One region of the Thioalkalivibrio sp. K90mix genome, then DNA from elsewhere that is predicted to be linked to it. Evidence: predicted binding sites of a transcription regulator. Region 1 holds the regulator's gene; each other region holds the start of a gene.

Evidence for each region. Region 1 encodes FliA, which starts transcription of late flagellar genes. Its sites were predicted from a motif close to GCTAAAGTTNNNNNNNNNNCNGCCGATA; they were not measured.
Region 2: a site for FliA is predicted at 3,816-3,843, ahead of TK90_RS07275 (flagellin). Genes of this name have one in related genera too.
Region 3: a site for FliA is predicted at 4,696-4,723, ahead of TK90_RS07050 (flagellin). Genes of this name have one in related genera too.

The regions. Positions count from the first base shown of each region.
Region 1 is NC_013889.1:1,249,507-1,256,406, forward strand. It holds partial or broken gene flhF (flagellar biosynthesis protein FlhF) at 1-129, shown strand, start outside; gene TK90_RS05900 (MinD/ParA family protein) at 289-1,113, shown strand; gene TK90_RS05905 (RNA polymerase sigma factor FliA) at 1,110-1,871, shown strand; gene cheY (chemotaxis response regulator CheY) at 1,931-2,311, shown strand; gene TK90_RS05915 (protein phosphatase CheZ) at 2,414-3,190, shown strand; gene TK90_RS05920 (chemotaxis protein CheA) at 3,270-5,417, shown strand; gene TK90_RS05925 (chemotaxis response regulator protein-glutamate methylesterase) at 5,420-6,526, shown strand; gene TK90_RS05930 (flagellar motor protein) at 6,527-6,900, shown strand, end outside.
Region 2 is NC_013889.1:1,538,688-1,545,587, forward strand. It holds gene TK90_RS07260 (flagellar protein FliT) at 1-322, opposite strand, end outside; gene fliS (flagellar export chaperone FliS) at 372-785, opposite strand; gene fliD (flagellar filament capping protein FliD) at 809-2,167, opposite strand; gene TK90_RS07275 (flagellin) at 2,424-3,737, opposite strand; gene TK90_RS15505 (flagellar protein FlaG) at 3,999-4,430, opposite strand; gene TK90_RS07285 (flagellin) at 4,505-5,800, opposite strand; gene TK90_RS07290 (YIP1 family protein) at 6,317-6,900, opposite strand, start outside.
Region 3 is NC_013889.1:1,486,739-1,493,638, forward strand. It holds partial or broken gene TK90_RS07020 (IS3 family transposase) at 1-1,038, opposite strand, end outside; partial or broken gene TK90_RS15450 (hypothetical protein) at 1,091-1,216, shown strand; gene TK90_RS07030 (L-lactate permease) at 1,238-2,773, opposite strand; gene TK90_RS07035 (hypothetical protein) at 2,846-3,469, opposite strand; gene TK90_RS07040 (MliC family protein) at 3,600-3,977, shown strand; gene TK90_RS07045 (hypothetical protein) at 3,919-4,596, opposite strand; gene TK90_RS07050 (flagellin) at 4,804-5,931, shown strand; gene TK90_RS07055 (hypothetical protein) at 5,949-6,707, opposite strand.

The DNA of each region.
Region 1 (6,900 bases):
AACAGTTGGGGGAGACTTTGTCGGTATTGCTCGATCAACACCTGGGTCTCACGTTTGTCAGCGATGGGCAGCGGATTGCCGAAGACTTCCACCGGGTCGAAACGGGCGATCTGACCCGGCGGGCGCTCGGCGAAGAACGCAACCCCGCGCGTCGATCCTCCCGCGACGAACGATGGACCGATGCAAGCCTGGCGGAGTTCTCGAATGCCAGCCGCAGTGCGCCGTCGCCGCGCCGTACTCAGGATGCGGGCGTTCTGGAGATGATCCATCCGGTGGGGAAAGGACGCTATGCCACGCACTAATCAGCCGTTGAAGGTCATTGCGGTGGCCTCTGGGAAGGGAGGCGTCGGCAAGACCAACGTGTCGGTCAACCTGTCGGTAGCGCTCGCGCGGCTGGGGCGCGAGGTCATGTTGTTTGATGCCGATCTGGGGCTGGCCAATGCCGACGTGCTGCTCGGGCTGCGACCCGAGCGTACCCTGCATGACCTGGTGACCGGGCAGGTGGACGACCTCCAGGATGTCCTGATTGAGGGCCCGGACGGAATCAAGGTCATACCGTCGGCTTCGGGGATCGCTGCGATGGCGAATCTCACTCAACTAGAGCACAACGGTCTGATCCAGGCATTCAGCGCGTATTCCAAGCCGCTGGATGTGCTGGTGGTGGATACGGCAGCCGGGCTGCAGGAATCCGTGACGACCTTCTGCCGGGCGGTCCAGGAGACCCTGATCGTCGTCTGCGACGAGCCGGCGTCCATCACCGATGCCTATGCGCTGATCAAGGTACTGCACCGCGATCATGGCATGCGGCGTTTCCGGCTGGTCACGAACATGGTCCAGGACCGCGCGGGGGCCGAGCGTTTGTTGCAGAAACTCACCACGGTTTGCGACAACTACCTGCCGGAGGTGATCCTGGATCTCGCCGGTTACATCCCGATGGACGAGAATCTGCGCAAGGCCGTACAGAAACGTGCGCCGGTCGTGCAGCAGTATCCGGGCAGTCCGGCGGCCAAGGCCTTTGCCGAGCTCGCCCGTACGGTGGACCGCTGGCCGGTGGCCCGTGGTGCCGACGGTGGTGTCGGGTTTTTCGTCGAACGGATGTTGCAGAGCGCATGATGTCGCCGCGTAATCGCCTCCCCGGATACGAGAGCGTGGCCGCGACAGGCCACGAGCAGCGCGTTGCGGAGCATATCGAGCTGGTGCATCGCATCGCGCATCATCTGATGGCGCGTCTGCCTTCCTCGGTCCAGGTCGATGACCTGATCCAGGCCGGCATGATCGGCCTGCTGGAGGCCGCGCGGCAATTCGAAGGCGGGCAGGGTGCCACGTTTGCGACCTATGCCGGGATTCGGATCCGTGGCGCGATGATCGACGAATTACGCCGCAGTGACTGGACGCCGAGATCGGTACACCGCAACAGCCGCAAGATCGCCGAGGCGATCCAGACGGTCGAAGCCAGAGAGGGGCGCGCGGCGCGCGGGGTCGAAGTGGCCGAGGAACTCGAGGTGCCGATCGACGAGTACTACTCGATGCTGCAGGACCATGCCGGCGCCCATCTGTTCGCGCTGGACGACCTGGGCGGCACCGATGGTGATGCGGACCGGGTGATCGAGGGGCAGGAGGCCTCGCCCTCGCGCACAATCGAGGCTGGAGAATTTCGCGAGGAGCTGGCCGCCGCGCTGGGCGATTTGCCCGAACGCGAACGTCTGGTGCTGTCGCTTTATTACATCGAGGAGCTCAACCTGCGCGAGATTGGCGCGGTGCTGGGGGTGACCGAGTCGCGCGTCAGCCAGATCCGCAGTCAGGCCGTCATCCGACTGCGCGCGCGCCTGGGTTCCTGGCTCGAAGACGGCGAGGCTTTGCAGTTATTCTGAGGGCCGCGCTCTAGTACTCACATGAATCATTTATCCCGGAGTGACCTGTGGACAAGGGAATGAAAATTCTCATCGTGGATGACTTCTCCACGATGCGACGGATCATCAAGAACCTCTTGCGTGATCTTGGCTTCAACAACACGCAAGAGGCCGATGACGGCAGCACGGCACTGCCGATGCTCCAGAACGGCGACTTCGATTTTCTGATCACCGACTGGAACATGCCCAACATGCCGGGCATCGACCTGCTGCGGGCGGTTCGGGCCGACGAGAAGCTGAAGACGATGCCAGTGCTGATGGTGACGGCGGAGGCCAAGCGTGATCAGATCGTCGAGGCGGCCGAGGCGGGCGTGAACGGCTACGTGGTGAAGCCCTTTACCGCGGAAACCCTCAAGGAAAAGATCGACAAAATATTCGAACGCATTGAAGCGCAAGGTTAACTTGGGTTTCGGTGTCGACATCTCCTGGTCCGCGACAATGCATGGCCGGGGGATTGATTCCGGGCATCACGTTCGGGATGGGGAGCGAGCAAGGGGCTTTGGATGACAGACCAAGAACAATCGATCGGTGAGCAGCAGATCGCTCGCGCGCGGGAGCTCGTGCAGGTTCTGGAGGCAGGGGACGAGGTGGCCGCGCGCGCGTTGATCCAGGAGCTGGCGCGTCCCTACGACCGCGAACTCTTCGACGAACTCGGAAAGCTCACGCGCGACCTGCACGAGGCCTTGCAAAGCTTCCGCGGGGATTCGCGGCTGGTGGAGCTGACCCAGGCCGAGATCCCGGATGCCCGTGAGCGTCTCAATTATGTGGTCACGATGACCGAGAAGGCCGCCCACGAGACCCTGACCGCCATCGAGACGAGTCTGCCGATTGCCGAGTCGTTCAGCCAGCAGGCCGGCGAACTGACGGCGAAGTGGACTCGTTTCCGAAATCGGCAACTCTCGGTCGATGAGTTCCGGGAGTTTGCCCGCGAGCTGGATGCGTTTTTTGCGCAGGCCAACGACGACACCGAAGAGCTGCGGCGCTTGCTGTCGGAAGTACTGATGGCGCAGAGCTACCAGGATATTACCGGGCAGGTGATCCGGCGCGTCATCCAGCTCGTGACGGACCTGGAGGAGAACCTGGTCTCGCTCATTCGACTGTCCAGCGGGCGCATGGAGACCATCGAGGCCGCCGAGAAGACGCTCGACGATGATACCGAGCGGCGCGAGGGCGATCGGCGCGGACACGGACCAGCAGTGCCAAAGACTCAAGATTCCGGCCAGGATGTCGTTCAAGGACAAGACGAGGTGGACGATCTGTTGTCCAGTCTGGGCTTCTAGGCAGCCCGCTGATTCCTGAATCAGCGGCTTCCCGGCGCCCATCCCTTAACGGCAAGCCTCACCGGAACGGAGAGACCGAATGGCCATCGACCCCAACGACGAAATCCTTCAGGACTTCCTGATCGAGGCCGGGGAACTGCTCGAAGGACTCAACGAGCAGCTGATCGACCTGGAACAGCATCCCGATGACCGGGATCTGTTGAACGCGGTATTCCGCAGCTTTCACACGATCAAGGGTGGCGCGGGCTTTCTGAGCCTGGATCCGCTGGTGACCGTCTGCCATCACGCAGAGGACGTGTTTAATCTCCTGCGCAACGGGGAGCGTCAGGTCGACGGTCACCTGATGGATACCATGCTGCGGGTCCTCGATACGCTGAACGTGATGTTTGGCGACCTCCGCTCCGGGGTCGATCCGACGCCCGCGGAGGCTGATCTGGTCGAAGACCTGCGGCGGATGGCGAAGAACGAAGACGTGGCCGGCAATTCCGAACCCGACGCAGTCGCGACGCCCGACGAGTCCCCCGAGCCGGAGCCGGAACCGGCACCCCCCGCGGAGGTGGAAACGACCGCGATGGCCGCGGGCGACGCTGCGGGGGAAGACTCGGGATTGGTCGGCGCCGATGACGAGATCACCGACGATGAGTTCGAGGCCCTGCTGGATTCGCTGCACGGCGATGGTTCGCCGCAGGCGGCCCAGGACTCCGCTACGTCGTCGAATGCGGACGCAGGGTCGCCCAGCACGGATTCGGATGCAGCCGGGCCAAGCGGGGATGAAGAGGACCTGATTTCCGACGATGAATTCGAGAACCTGCTGGACGAGTTGCAGGCGCGAGGTGATGGGCCTCCTGCCAGTGCCGCGCCGGCACCTGCTGCCGCTGAGTCGTCCACGCAGGAAGAGCCGAGCGTGGAGCCCGAAGCCGCCGCCAGCGCGGCACAGGAACCGCCGGCTTCCGAGGCCAAGCCACAGGCTGCCAAGCCTGCGGCCGCGGCGGCTGGCGCCCGGCAGGCCCCTCAGGGTGAGGCCTCGGTCCGTGTGAACACCGAACGGCTCGACGAGATTATGAATCTGGTCGGCGAGCTGGTGTTGGTGCGTAACCGCCTGAGCATGTTGCGAACCCAGCATGTGGACGACGAGCTGGGCAAGGCCATTAGTTCGCTGGCCTTGGTGACATCGGATCTTCAGACGTCGGTGATGAAGACCCGCATGCAGCCGGTCAACAAGGTATTCAATCGCTTCCCGCGGGTGATCCGCGATCTGTCGCGTAGCCTGGGTAAGGAGATCGAGCTGGAGATCTTTGGCGAGGACACCGACCTCGACAAGAACCTGGTCGAGGCGCTGTCCGATCCTCTGGTGCATCTGGTGCGCAACGCCGTGGACCACGGTATCGAGACCCCGGAGGTGCGCGAAAAGGCCGGCAAGCCGCGCAAGGGTACGGTGGTGCTCGGTGCGGCGCAGGAAGGCGACCACATCGCATTGCTGATCAAGGACGATGGGGGCGGTATGGATCCGCATGCCCTGCGGCGCAAGGTCGTCGAGAAGGGGCTGATGGAGCCCGCGATGGCCGAGCGGATGACCGATCGCGAGGCCTTCAACGTCATCTTCATGGCGGGGTTTTCCACCAAGACCGAGATCTCGGATGTATCCGGTCGCGGGGTGGGGATGGACGTCGTCAAGACGAAGATCTCGCAGCTCAACGGGACCATCGAGATCGATTCCGAGATTGGGGTCGGGACCACGCTGCGGGTGAAGCTGCCGCTGACCCTGGCGATACTTCCTGCGTTGATGGTCATTCTCGACGGGCGGCGGTTCGCGATCCCGCTGGCATCAGTGTCGGAGATCCTCGATCTGGACTTGACCAAGACGCATTATGTTGATGATCAGGAAGTAATTGTTGTAAGAAATCAAGCGCTTCCAGTGCATTATCTCAAGCGTTGGTTGAAGCCTGGATTTGTCCCCGAAGCGAAGGCGGAGTCGCATGTGGTGGTGGTGCATACGGCCGATCGCAAGGTGGGGCTGGTTGTCGACGACCTGGTCGGACAGGAAGAGGTGGTGATCAAGCCACTGGGGCAGAACTTGCAGGGCGTGAAGGGTCTGGCAGGCGCGACCATCACGGGCGACGGAGGGATTGCGCTGATCCTGGATGTCGCCGATCTCGTGGGCTTGCTGACGCACAAGATCCCGTCGGCGGGCCGCACCCGGCGGCCCGCGCAAACAATCGAGGGCTAAGGATGCCGGTAAAGGTACTGGTGGTGGATGACTCCGGGTTTTTCCGCCGCCGCATCAGTGAAATTCTGGACGCCGACGCGGGGATCGAGGTCGTCGGCAGCGCGGAGAACGGCGAGGAGGCGATTCGCAAGGTCAAGGAACTGGACCCGGATGTCGTGACCATGGACATCGAGATGCCCGTAATGGACGGTATCACCGCGGTGCGCCGGATCATGGCCGAGAACCCTCGGCCGGTACTGATGTTCTCGAGTCTCACCACCGAGGGAGCCCAGGCGACCCTGGATGCGCTGGAGGCGGGGGCAGTCGATTTTCTGCCGAAACGCTTCAGTGACATCGCATCCGACGAGGACAGCGCACGTATGATGCTGCGCCGGCGGGTGCGCAGCCTTTCGCGCAGCCGGGCCCGTTCGGTCAGCCAGCCGGGGAGCGCACGTCCAGCGGTCGAGGCCCGCCCCTCTGCGCGTCGTGAAGAGTCCGATCGCAAGGCGGCCGAAGTACAGCGACAGGCACCGCCGGTCAGTCGGCCCGCCGTGCCGCTGCGGCAGGTCCGCGCGGTGCTGATTGGGACGTCCACCGGAGGCCCGGTGGCCTTGCAGGAGGTGCTCAAGGCCCTGCCGGCGAATTTCCCGCAGCCGATTCTGCTGATTCAACACATGCCTGCGAGCTTTACGCCGGCCTTTGCGGAGCGCCTGGACGCCATGTGCCAGATTCGGGTCAAGCAGGCACAAGACGGCGATGTCATGCGTCCCGGGGTGGCCCTGTTGGCCCCCGGCGGTATGCAAACCACGCTGGAGCGCGGCAGCCAGACAACGGTGCGGGTGACGGAGAGCCCGCTGGGCACGATCTACAAGCCCAGCGTGGATGCGGCGTTCAGCTCGGCGGTCGAGGCCTTGCGCGGACAGGTGCTGGCCGTGGTGCTGACCGGGATGGGCGCGGATGGCCGCGAAGGTGCACGGGCGCTGAAGGGCGCCGGGGCACAGGTGTGGGCACAGGATGCGGCCACGTCGGTGGTGTATGGGATGCCGGCCGCAGTCGCGGAGGCCGGACTCGTGGACCATGTGTATCCGTTGCCGGATGTGGGCCCTGCACTGGTCAAGGGGTTTTGCTAGATGGATATCCTGAGCCTCATCGGGATCACCCTGGGGCTCGTCGCGGTGCTCGGGGGGAGTATCGCGAAGGGGAGTGGTCTGGGCGCGCTGTGGAACGCGGCCGCGTTCGTGATTGTGGTGCTGGGGACCCTTGGGGCCACCCTGGTGCAGGCGCGCATGGCGGTATTTCTCCACGGGATGCGCATTCTGCCGTGGGCGTTCAAGCCACCGCGGATCGACAACGAGGCGATGCTGGCGCGCATCGTGGAGTGGTCCAATGTGGCGCGCAAGGAAGGGCTCCTGGGCCTCGAGACGCTGGCCGACGAGGAGAACGACGAGTTCGCGCGCAAGGGGCTGCAACTGCTGGTGGACGGCTCCGAGCCGCAGACCATCCG
Region 2 (6,900 bases), 290 kb from region 1:
TGGTGCCTTTCCGCCCCGCGCGCAGTTCGCGCAACTGGCGGCTGGCATCGCCGCGGCGTTCGGCCAGGATCGGGACGGTTTCTTCATAGAATGTCGAGAGGCGTTCCAGTGCGCTGCGCAGGGCTTCGCCCGTGTCATCACGCAACGGTACGGGCTCATCGCCAAAGGCACGCTCGACCAGCACACGCGCCTTCAGGTCCAGCTCTTCCAGGTGGTCCCAGTCTTCCTCGCGGATGGCCTGGTCCATCAGGCCGCGTACGGCTTCCACCGCATCCTCCAGCGTTGCACCGGAGTCGTCTTTACCCGCATCGTTGGTCGTCATAATCGGCGAACAACACCACGAGGCGATGGTGCCGTCAAGGAGGCGCGCCTCAACCCGCCTTGCGCTGGCGCTCCTCGGGTGGAATGTCGTCCCAGCCGGCCTTGATCTCGCGCAGCAGCTTGGCCACCTCGTCCAGCGCCGCCGGATCGTTCTGGGCGTTGCCTTCCAGCAGGCGACGGGTCATGTACGCATAGAGTGCATCCAGGTTCGCAGCCAGCTCCGGCCGATGCTTGTGATCCAGCATCGCCCTGAGTGATTCGACAATATCGATCGCCTTACCAATGCGTTCACCCTTGACCGCGACATTGCCCTGCTGCATCGCGCCCTTCGCCACCGCGATACGCTCCAGGGCCCCCTCGAACAGCATCTGAATCAGACGGTGAGGATCGGCCACCTGTGCCTCGGCCATCGGCCCCGCTTGCCGATACTGGTTGACTGCCCTGTTCATGCCCGGTCCGTACATTTCACTACCCCTGCTCGGTGAGGTTATCGGGATTGATTTCTGGCCAGCGGCGTGTTGGCCAATTGCGCCATCAGTTGATCGCCCGTGGCCTGCATTTGCGCCACCATGGAGTCCATCCGCGAAAACTGACGCACCCAATTCGCCTCAAGCCGCTCGATGCGGGCTTCCAGATCCTCGCGCTGGCGTTCGATTCGGCTGAGATCACTCTGCAGCCCGTCCTGCCGAACCTGTATCAGTCCATCGCGGCCGGTAAAGCTGTCCGTCACATCGCGCATCTGGCCCGCGATGTTGCGCACGGTGTCGGAGATATTTTCGAATCCGTCACGCTCCATGGCCTCACTGAAGCGAGTACTGTCAAAACTCAGCGTCCCATCCCGGTTGGAGATGATGCCGAGTTCGGCCAGCGTTTGATTGGATCCGCCAGCACCTTCCGCTGGCTGGATCAGGGCGTTGCCAAGACGGCTGCGAATCCCGCGCACCGTGCTGTCGCCCGTCAGCACGGCCGCCTCGTCCTCTTCGGGATCGTAAGCCGTGAGCTGGTTGGTCTGCCCGATGAGCGCGTTGTAGTTCTCCACGAAGCTCTGCAGCAGCGATTCCAGCTCGTCGCGATCCTCCGACACGGACACGGTTGTCGGGCCGCTGGAGACACCCGTCAGTTCGATCTCGAGCCCCTCGATCGTGTCGCTCAACGTGTTACTGGAGCTGGTGACGGTCAGTCCGTTGATGACGGCCTCCGCGTCCTGGGCCGCGCGGGTCTCGGTCAGGTTGCTGCTATCCAGTCGGCCCAGTCCACTGCCCTCGGGGTCTTCCGTCGCCGTGACGGAGATGGTGTTATCCGCTCCGGTCTCGTTCGCGCTCAGTACCAGGCGCGCACCGTTGCCGTCATTCACAATGGACGCGGTGACACCCGCTTCGGAGTCGTTAATCGCATTGCGAACATCGCGCAGGGTGGCGCCCTCTTCCACGTCAATAGTGACGGCATTCCCGTTGCCGACCTGGATCTGCAGCTGACCCGCGCCTACTTCGTCATCGGCGCTGTCGAAATCACCGGCAGCCGAGGCAACGATCTGAGATTGCGCGAGCTGATTGACCTCAAGCGAGAAATCACTGTTCTCGGCGTCCCCGGTCACCGTGACGTTCGCCACGCTGTCATCCGCCACCGAGGCCGATTGCGTAGGTTCGAAACCGGAAAGATCGCCCAGCACCGAACCCACCTGGTCCACACTGCTGGTCAGCTCGCCAAAGGCCGAAATCTGCGCGTCAATGCGCTCTTCGCGCTGGTTCAGGCGCTGTTCCTTGGGCTCGCGCTCGGCCGCTACGAGCTGCCCTACCAGCTGATTCAGGTCCAGTCCGGACCCTACGCCGAGAGAACTAATTGCCATGACGCGCCACCTCACCACGCCCCTGTTCGGGACTTTCGCATGCGTTCTAGCTGAGTATAACGACTGTTTCAGCGATTTCTTTAGCCAAGCCGCGCCGCTTCGTTCGTGAACCGGTTCACGCTTCGGCTTCAGTCTGGCGCAGCCGTAGCGAGTACCCAACCTGGCTTCACATGGTTCGGGATTGGATCCGCGCAATAAAAAAGGCGGGCAGCCCAAGGCCACCCGCCTTACATAAGGTCTTCTTGAAGACCCCGGCTTACTGCAGCAGTGCCAGCACGTTCTGCGACGTGGCGTTCGCCTGCGACAGTACGGAGGTCCCCGCCTGCTGCAGGATCTGGGCACGGGTCAGCTCCGCGGTTTCCTCGGCGAAGTCGGCATCCCGGATTCGGGATCGGGCCGCATCGAGGTTCTCCGAGGAGATCTCCAGGTTGGCGATGGTGTTTTCGAAACGCACCTGAATAGAGCCCAGGTCGGCTCGCAGGGAATTGACTTGGTCTAGGGCACCATCCACTACAGCCAGGGCTTCGGTGGCCCCCGAACGCGACGCGATATCCACATCTGTGAGATTCAAGGTCTGACCATCCACCGCAGCTCCATCACCATCAGAATCGAATAGCGTCACATCAGGATCGGTAGTGTCGCCTCCCTCTAGGGTCACACCGCCACCATCCACCGAAAACTCTGTGTCAAAGTTTCCGCGAATCGCGATCGTGGTTTCACCATCGTCATTGGTGACGAGTGCGGCACTCAGGCCCGCATCTCGCAATGCCGCCATGGCTTCTTCGTCATCAAGGTCTTCGCCAGAAACAAAACTCCCCACATTTTCATTGTCCGGATCCGGAGAAGCGATCGCCGCGTTAATTTCGCGAACTGCATCCTCCAGCGTATTAACCCCCATCCCTTCCAGGTCGACCTCCAGCTCAACCCCGAGATCGTTGTCCTCTCCTTCGCCAAGTACCCCTACCTGCTCCAAGTTGATCGTGATGTTGTTGATCTCTTCGATGCCCACATCATTAATCTGAGTCTGCGTGAGCCCTTCGCTACCCTCGGCGATCACTCGGCCCAATTCGGTCGCGCGAGCATCCGCACCGGACACCGCGATGTTCTGCCCCTGGTTAGCCCCGATCTGGAAGAAGATGTCGTTCAACGCCCCATCCAGGATGGCGTCGCCGTTGAACTCGGTCTCGTTGGCAACGCGGCTGATTTCGGCCACGAGCTGCTGGGCCTCGTTGTTCAGGGCCTCGCGGTCGGACGCGGAGTTGGAGTCGTTCGCCGCCTGTACGGACAGTTCACGGATCCGCTGCAGCGCATCGCCCACGGTACTCAGCGCACCTTCGGCGGTCTGCGAGAACGAGATACCGTCGTTGGCGTTGCGCACAGCCTGGTTCAGGCCGTTGATCTGCGTGCTGAAGCGCTCGGAGATGGCCAGACCGGCGGCATCGTCCTTTGCGCTGTTGATTCGCAGGCCCGAGGACAGCCGCTCGAGGCTCTGGCCCAGGGCACCCTGCGACTGGCTCAGATTGCGCTGAGCGTTCAGGGACAGGATGTTCGTGTTGATAACTTGGGACATGATTACGTCTCCTTACGGCATAGCTTTAGACCGCCTCGGGCGATCGCGATGGCGGCATTCAACCGCTCTCAGGCCCGTTAACGACAAGCTATCCGTGAGCTTTAACACGAATTTTCGATTTTCTTGCCATTGTGCCTATGTGGGTTCCGCAACGATTTCCTGTCGAGCCCCCACATCCGATGCACCCCCATATCGGCCGACAGAAAAAAGCCGGGACAAGCCCGGCCGAAAGTCACTGTGGTTGATAATGTGCCGGGTCGGTCAGGCCCGTTCCTCGACCCCCGTACCATCCAGGCCTTGCTGTTCCTGGAAATGACGAATCAGGGCCACCACTGCCTCCGGCGGAATCTGCCGGATCACCTCGTCCTGCTCGGCATCCTTGACCGTGATCACGGTCCGGCCGCTCGAATCATCCACGCTGAACTCCAGCGCACGCTTGGACGATTGCAGATAGGCGTTGATCGACTCCACGACCTGCTCCATGCCCTCCGACTCTCCCAAGTCCACAGACTGGGTCGATTCATCCAGCCCCCGTTCAGGAGTATCGGGGCTCGCCGGGACATCCCCGAAACTGGCATTCCGAGAACCCGCGGTATCGTTCAACCCTTTAGCAACCGGAATCGAGGCATCGCCCTGCCCCTGACGGGCAGGCTGAAACACCAATGAAGTGATACTGCCAATCGAATCACTCATCTTGCTTCCCTCGCCATCAAGGGCGGGTGACCGTCTGGCCACCCGCCCGTCTCATGGCCTTTTACCGGTTCAACTTACTGCAACAAGGCCAGCACGTTCTGCGACGTCGCGTTCGCCTGGGCCAGCACCGAGGTACCGGCCTGCTGCAGGATCTGCGCCCGGGTCAGCTCAGCCGTTTCGGAGGCAAAATCCGCATCCCGAATACGTGAGCGAGCCGACTCCAGATTCTCCGAGGACACCTGCAGGTTGGCAATGGTGTTTTCGAAGCGCACCTGGATCGAACCCAAGTCGGCCCGCAACGAATTGATCTGGTTCAGAGCCCCATCGACGATTGCAAGAGCCTCGGTAGCGCCACCCCGGCTGCCAATATCGACATCGGTAAGGTTCCGCGCCCGAGAGTCGACGGAAGTGGGGTCGGCGTCGTCTCCGTCTCCGAACAAAGTGACTTCTACTTCGTCGCCCAACTCGACCTTACCACCTTGAACCGAGAATGAGGTATCGAAGTTGCCACGAATGGCTATCGTGGTTTCACCATTGCTATTGGTGACCAGCGATGCACTGAGGCCGGCATCGCGAATCGCAGCGATCGCCGCGTCGGCATCGTCTAACTCCCCGTCCTCAAGGCTTCCTGCCGCATCACCTGTGGGCGCCGCCAGTGCGGCATTGATCTGCCGGACCGCGTCTTCGAGGGACGTTACGCCGTCAAGATCAACCTCCAATTCAACTCCCAATGCGTCGTCATCGTCACCCCCCAATACACCGACCTTATCCAGGGTGATCGTGATATTGGAAATCCCTTCGATGCCGACGTCGTTCAATTGCTGCTGAGTCAGCCCGGAGTCACCTTCCGAAATAGCGCGACCCAGTTCCGTAGTGCGCGCATCGACCCCGGAGACCGCAATGTTCTGACCCTGATTCGCGCCAATCTGGAAGAACAGATCCTGCAGGGCGCCATCCAGGATCGCGTCACCGTTGAACTCGGTGGAGTTCGCGACGCGGCCAATCTCGGCGATCAGCTGCTGGGCCTCGTTGTTCAGGGCCTCGCGGTCGGAGGCGGAGTTGGAGTCGTTCGCCGCCTGGACGGACAGCTCGCGGATACGCTGAAGGGCATCGCCCACGGTGCTCAGCGCACCCTCGGCGGTCTGCGCAAACGAGATGCCGTCGTTCGCGTTGCGCACGGCCTGGTTCAGGCCGCGAATCTGGGTGGTAAAGCGTTCGGAGATCGCCAGACCGGCGGCGTCATCCTTGGCACTGTTGATACGCAGGCCGGAGGACAGTCGCTCCAGGCTCTGGGCCAGCGCGCCCTGGGAATTGCTCAGATTGCGCTGAGCATTCAGGGACAGGATATTGGTGTTGATGACTTGAGACATGATTACGCTCCTGTAGCGTCATGCCGAACCACCTTGGTCGGCTTCCTCGGCGAACACTCGTGCGCCTTCGAAAGCAGTAACGACCGCTCGACCGAATCCTTTAGCCCCATTCCGGAAAAATTTTGCCGCCCGCCTGAACGTGTCCGCCACGGCGCACGCTCGCCACCCCAGCGCTTCGGCTCACACCACTCATCAGCCACGGCCGATACGAAGCCGCACAGCACCACAGGGGACACAGGCCAGCCACATACCCGTGGTCCTGAACAACCGCTTTGACGCACCCAGGTGATGCGAGAAAACTGTGTCAGGTCCGAAGCCACTACTACCGTCATCGCCAAGGAGCAAGGCCACCCAGCAATCGGCGTGGACCCTCAGAGATATGGATCTTGGGCAACGAAAACCAAGGCGGCCCCAGTTGCCCGATTTCCCCCTGTAGGAGGCCAGCCCTCTGGCCGATGGGGCGTTGGCATGTTCCCAATCGGCCAGAGGGCTGGCCTCCTACAGGGCCGGAGTGAATCAGATCAGCCAGGTGGTGCCGATGCGGGTCTCGGGGGTGGCGCCGGGGATCAGGTCCATCAGCAGCCAGCCGAAGATGAGGGTGATGAACGCGCCGCAGAAGACGGTGGCCACGAACAGGCCGATGCGGTTGCCACGCTTCAGCCCGAGGATGCCGCACAGCGACCCGTACAGCAGCCACAGGCTGTAGAGGATCAGCAGCAAGCCGACGGTGTTGCCCCAGGGCCAGGGGAAGGCGGCCACAACCTTGCCCACCCAGGCCGGCAGAAGGCCGATGGTCACGGCCAGCATGGCCCGATCCGGATGGGAGTAGCCCTGGAACAGCTCGGTCAGGTAGTGCGCGGACCAGGCCAGGCCCAGCACCCCGATACTCATCGCCAGCACGCTGTAGACCCCGAAGCCCCAGGCCCCCGGCATCGCCTCCGGCGGCAACCCGGGCGGGATGATCTGGTACAGCCACTGGCTGACGATCACGCTGACCAGCAGCACCGGGAACGCCAGTCGCACGAACGTCTGCCACCAGGGCGGCACTGTCTCCAGTTCGCCGGCCTCGCGTACCGCCCGCAGGGGGTTCGTCAGTGTGC
Region 3 (6,900 bases), 240 kb from region 1:
GGGTACGGTAGGTCCGGGCGTCGGTCCACTCGCTTTTCAGTGCGCCGAAGAAGCGCTCCATCACCGCGTTGTCCCAGCAGTTGCCCTTGCGGCTCATGGAGGGCACGAAGCCCAACGCATCCAGCCGTTCCTGGTAGCGCGTGGCGGCATACTGGCTACCCTGATCCGAGTGATGGATGAGCCCCGGCGCCGGTCGCCGGTGCCGGACCGCCATCTCCAGCGCCTCCAGGGTCAGCTCCACCGGCATGCCGTCGGCCAGGGCATAACCGATGACCTGGTGGTCATACAGGTCCAGGATCGCCGCCAGATAGACCCAGCCTTCGAAGGTCCACAGCGCCGTGATATCGGCCACCCAGATCTCGTTGGGCCCTTCAGCCCGGAACTGGCGCCGCAGCACGTTCGGGGCCACCGGTAAGCGGTGCTGACTGTCGGTCGTCGAGATCCACCGCCGACGGCGCTGCTGACACTCGAGACCGGCTTCCCGCATCAGGCTCCGAGCCCGGTGCCGTCCCACGGCAAAGTCCCGTTGGCGCAGCTCATATGCCATCCGGCGGCTCCCCGCTCGGTGGCGTAAGTGCTGGTCCACCGAACGCACATGCCACAGCAGCTCGGCATGGATCGGATCAGCCGCATCCTCGCGCTGGCGCCATTGGTAGAATCCACTCCGGGAGACCCGCAGGGTCCGGCACAGCAGGGTCACCGCATGGTTCGCCTTCTCCGCCTCAATGAACCGATATCTCAGTCCGACTCGTTGGCGAAGAAGGCCGCCGCCTTTTTTAAGATGGCCCGCTCTTCCCGCAGCCGCCGATTCTCCTCGCGCAGCCGCCGCAACTCCTGTTCCTGACCGTTCGAGGCCGGCTCAGTAACGGCTTCGCCGGCCGCCTTGCGCCGCGCCTCACGCTGCCAGCGGGACAGCATGCTCCGGTTGATCCCGAGCCGCCGGGCCGCCTCCGTGCAGCCATAGCCCTGGCTCTCGACCATCGCAATCGCGTTGGCCTTGAACTCCCGGCTGTATCGCGCTCGTCTCTGCTTGCTCACATTCACCTCCAGTTACCCATCTAGTGTGGCTTAACTGGGGTGTCCGCTGTCATTGGACCACTTCAACGTGCTGGGCCGCGTGGAATACCAGTGGTTCTTCCGCCGCTCGAGCGATGCCGAAGATGCCTTCCGCGACGGCGCATTCGCGTACACCCTGGGGCTTGGCTACAACTTTTGAACCGTACTCGGGGCCGGAGGCTTACCAGACAAAAGCCAGCAACCCGGCCCCGAGACAGACCACGACCACGGGCACAATCGTCTCCCGCACCACCTGCCCTTCGCGCGCCTGGAGGCCGCAGGCGGCGGCCGCCATCGCGATGTTGTGCAAAGAGATCATGTTGCCCACACCTGAGCCGATCAACTGCAGGGCGAGAATCGACGGTAACGACAACGCCAACGCCTCCGCGGTATCCGCCTGCAGACGAGCAAAGAGCAGATTGGAGACCGTCGCGCTTCCGGTCATGAACGACCCCAGCGCCCCCAGGAATCCGCTGAACAGCACGAACGTACCCCCCAGCCACTCCGCCAGGCCCTGCCCCAGTACCTGAGGCATCGAGGGCAGCCCCGCCGCGTTAAGCTCGGACATCAGCAGGACCTGGGTGAGCGCGATGATGAAGATCAGCACAATCGCGGCCACCCGCAGCTTGCGCCCGGTGGCCACCACGGCCTCGCCCAGCGCGGCGCGCCCCACGCGAAACAAGATCAGCGCGGTGACCAGCGCCAGGGCAAAGTAGAAATAAGGCGTGTACAGCGGGGCCAGGCTCTGCCCCAGCTCCACCCCCTGAAACTCGCCCAGCGACCAGCGCACCGATTGCAGGGCCTCGCGCAGCGGCATCACCGTGCGCGAAGCGATCAGTGACACCGACATCACGGCAAACGGCACGAAGGCGAGCAGCACGCGCCCGATCGGGGCAGGATCGGCCTCGGCGCTGCGCTGCCCAGCGGGAAGCAGAAAGCCCTTGTGCGCTGCCAGCGCGATGACCCCCATCGCGACGATGCCCCCCACGATCGAGGGCAGTTCCGGGCCAATCAGCCACGCCACCAGGGCATACGGAATACCGAACGCGAGTGCGGAGAGCACCGCGAACGGCACAAACTCGCGAAAACGCCCCTTCTCTTCGCCCAGCGTGGTGACCCAGATCATGAAGGTGGTGATAAAAACGGCCAGCAGCGCCAGAATGAATGCCGTGCGAACCACCGCCTCCTGCACCACCGCATCGTCCAGCCCCAGCCCCGCGAAGCCGATCACCACGGGAGTGCCCGCCGCGCCAAACGGCACGGCCGTGCTGTTGCCGATCAGCGCGATCGCCACGGCCTTCAGTGGCTTCATCCCGAAATAGACGAGCAGCGGTGCGGCCAGCACGGCCGGGGTCCCGAACCCGGCGATACCCTCCACGAATCCGACCAGGCCCCACCCCAGCAACATCGCCAGCACGCGCGGGTCGCGCGACACACTGGCGATCACCGACTGGATCGCATCCATGTGGCCCGTCGCGATCATCACGTTCAGCACCAACAGCGCGACGGCCACGATCAGCATGACCTCGACAAACACCACCCCCGCATCCAGCAGGCTGGCACCCAGCACGGCCCCCGGCATCTGCCAGACCCACAGGGCAATGATCAGTGTCGCCAGATACGCCAGTGGCGCGGCCTCGTAGGCCGGCCGACGCAGCGGCACCAGCCAGACAAACAGCACCACGAACGGCACCAGGGCCACCCAGAAAAGCGTCATGCGCGCGCGATCCTCGAAAAAGCGTTCCCGGGAGAGTATCGCCTGTCCCGGGCCGGGGCCCACTGCGTCAGATCAACCGCGCTCATCTTCCCGGCGCGGATGAACATGCCCGAAACGACCCATGCCCCACCACAGCATGCGATGGCTCAGCCACCAGACCAGGGCGCAGCCGGCCATCAGGGCTGCGAGCCACACGTACGGATGCACCAGCTCCTGAGGGCGCGCCCACGGTCCAAGCACCCAGTTCACGTTCGCCTCAGGGGTCGAGAGAAGGTACGACACCAGCAAGACGGCCCAGCCCACCAGTATCCACAAACGCCCCGCCAGCGGGTCGTACCCCAGGCGCCAGACCATCCACAGCAGGACAAAGGGCAGCGGCAGGTGGTAAAGGGAAAACAGCCGCAGGTAGAGCGGAATCTCCGGATCGAACATGTAGGCGACAAAGCCGAAGGGCGGGTTGCCCAGCAACACAAGCCCCAGCAGGAAGTCGATCACCCACCCCATCTCCAGCAGCACCACGCCTACCGCCAGCATGCTCGCCAGACGCCGGCTCTCCAGCCACGCCGCCGCGCACCCGGCGATCAGCGCGAGATTGGACAGCCAGAGGAAATTGAGCCAGCCATACTGGACCGCGTAGACCGGCACCAGGACGCAGACAAACAGCAGGTAGACAACCAGAAACCAGCGAGGAAACAAAGCGTAATCGCCTGACGGGGCCGGGCCCTCACTATAACGGTTCGAACCCGGAGTCACAGTGTTCCTTCACGTGCGCCAGCCTGTTACGCGTATGATGAAAAGTCCATTCTTCCCGCGGGAGCACCGGCGCGTGAGAACCTGGATTGTCATCAGCGCCACGCTGGCACTGGCGGCCTGCGGCACCCTGCCCCCGACCGCTGAACAGGCACGCGATGTGCCCTACAGCTGTGACCGTGGCCCGAACCTGATGGCGAGCTTCAGTGGCAACGAGGCCGAGTTGCGTTTTGGCCGCTCCAGGGCCGTATTACAGGCGACCGAGGTGGCCTCCGGGGCGCGCTACGCCAACCCCGGCGAGCAGATCGTGTTCTGGACCAAGGGCGAAGCCGCCATGCTCGAATTCCACGGTATCTACTGGACTTGCCGCGTTCGCCAGCCCAATGCCGATGCAGCTACTCCGGCTCCACCGGCGCCACGGCACTGGAGTGCCGCGGCAGATGTTCCTGAATAAACGCCTCCAACCGGCCAAGCACCTCGCCAGCACTGGAAAAGCCTTCCAGGCCACATTCGACCGAGCCATCGAGATACGGTCGCATGCCCTCGCTAATAGTCGGCGTAAACCCTACTCCCGTGCTCGCCAGCAACTCCGGGTCCAGACGCCCATCCACATGGATGCGCTGGATCTGCAGTACGGCGACCCCCTCCGACGTCACTCGGTCCTCGCGCACCAGTAGCGTCTCGCCGTTGTCGCACTCGGCGATCTGCAGCGCCCCTTCCCGCGCCGTTTGCGCCATTTGGTGCTCGTAGCTGCGCGCCTCGGGGTCCTGCAGGATCACACGTGCCCCCTCGAAGGCCAGGGCCGCCAGCAGCAGTACCCCCGCCAGGCCGAACAGCGTAGCCGCCACCCGCCGCCAGCCCAGCGCAAACCCGACGACACCGCCCAGCAGCAACAGCGGCGTACCCCACTCGAAGGTCCGGGCCAACGGTCCGGGCATGAAGTCGATCCCGCCGCCGAGCCCCAGCAGGGCGGTCACATACAGCCAGACGATCCCCAGCCCGACCCCGAGCAGGATCGCGATCAGCGTGCGCCAGAACAGCGAATGCCTGCGTTCGGGTTGCGTATCGGCCATACCCTTCTCCAATCCAGTCCAATCGGCGCAGCCTAAGCAAACACGCGCCGATGTGCACGCCAGGGCCCACCACCTGGCGTATCTAACCGGAACCCCTGCCCTCAAGTTTCCTCAAACGCGGCCGTTAAGCAGCTGTAGACGGGAACTTCCGGCTGCGGAATCTGGCCCTTCGCCGGATCGCCCTTGTGGCGCGCGAGACCCGACAAAATGGCCCAGGTGCTGAGTGTTGCCACCAACCTCCTGTCGCTCAATGCCCAGCGCCACCTGCGCCAGTCGCAGGCCGCCCTGCAGACGGCCTTTCAGCGCCTCGCTTCGGGCCAGCGCATCAATTCGGCGCGCGACGACGCCGCCGGGCTGGCCATCTCCGAACGCTTCACAACCCAGATCCGCGGCCTGAACCAGGCCATGCGCAACGCGCAGGACGGCATCTCGCTGGCCCAGACCGCCGAGGGCGCCCTGGGCTCCATGACCGGCAACCTGCAACGTATCCGCCAGCTGGCGGTACAGGCGGCCAACGCCACCCTGTCGGCCTCGGATCGTGGCGCCATCGACCGCGAGGTTCGCCAGCTCCTGGCCGAGAACGACCGTATCGCGACCCAGACAACCTTTAACGGCCGTTCACTGCTGGACGGATCCATGGGCACCGCTTTCTTCCAGATCGGCCCCAATGCCGGGCAGACGCTCGCCATCGACCTCGGCGACAGCATGCGCAACCGCTTCGTGGGTGCCATTGCCAGCGCCTATTCCGGCGAACTGGAGGCCGCCTTCGCCAGCGATCCGCTGGAGGTGGATCAGGATTTCTTCATCCGTGTGGGCGAGCGCGACCCGGTGGAGATCCCTGCAGGCCACTATCGCACGCCCCAGGAACTGACGGCCGCGATCGACCGCGCCCTCGGATCCACCGGACGCGCGGTCCTGACCGACGACGGCCGGCTGAATCTGATCGCCCGCGAGACCCTGACGATCTCGGGTGAGACCGCCATCGACACGCTCGGGCTGCCGGCCACCACCGAAACCGGGGGGAGCCTGAACGATGTCGACCTGACCACGCGCCAAGGGGCCAGCGATGCCCTCTCACGTCTGGATGCCGCACTGGACGCGGTCAACGCGCGGCGCAGCCAGTTCGGGGCCATCCAGAACCGCTTCGAGTCGACGATTACCAACCTGGGCATTACCAGTGACAACCTGGCGGCCGCCCGCAGCCGTATCCTGGATGCCGATTACGCGGCCGAGGTCACCCGCCTCGTGCGCGCCCAGATCCTGCAACAGGCCGGAGTCGCCGTGCTCGTTCAGGCCAACGCGCTACCGCAGACCTTCCTGCGCCTGCTCCAGTAACCAGGGGCGAGGCGTCCCTACTCTCCTGCCGGCCGCGCAGCCGCGCCGGAGAACTCCGCCCCCCGGACATCATCGTCGGTCCAGCCACGGTCCTGGTCACGACCCGTCACCCACCATTCGTGCACAAACAGCCGAATCGGCCCGAGCACGCGCTCCTCGAAGCGCGATGGCAGCGTATACGGTCCGACCTCCTCGTACTCCAGGAAGGTGGTATCGACATGGGCATTCCGGGTCGGCTCGAAGCCGGTCAGGGTGATGTGCACCCGGTAGAGGCGATCCGTTTCGGGGTGGATCCACATCACCACCTGGTCTTCGTCGGCCTTGCCGAAACCGGGCTGGATCGTGGCCAGCACGCGACGGTAGTCCACGCCACCCTCACGGCGATCTTCCAGCCGCGTCATCGATGTCGCCCGGTGTTTCACGAAGGTCGGCCCATAGTGGAACAGCTTGCCGGCATCGGTCGTCATCGCCGTGGCACGAATCCGGTCCTCGTCTTCGCTGCGTTCGCCGTTGTAGTACACGCGAATCTCGTCACGCTGGCGGATGACCGTCTTGGTGCCCTCCGGCCCCGTGTAATGCACCGCATACAGCTCGTCCGCCGGGCGGTAGCGCTCCTCGCCCTGGCCACGGTACCCACCATCCGCCACCAGCGGCTGCACGCGCTGCACCATTCGCCCCCACTCCCCGTCCGTAGCCTGGTTCAGGTCGCCGTCGTACTCGCGAAGGTCCCCGCCGTGAGCGGCCATGGTCCGGTCGAACAGTTCCTGGGCCGTCATCCCGTCCGCGAAAGCCCGGTCGTCATCAGGATCCGGGAAGGTAGTGGCGCAACCCGCCAGCAGCAGTACAGAAAAAACCAGCAGCGGCGCTACCCATGCGCTCGCACGGTACACCGGCAATGTGGTCTTGTTCTTTTTCTCCATTTCTGCACCCTCGAACTTTCTTTATGTACAGATCTTGTACAATGTATGT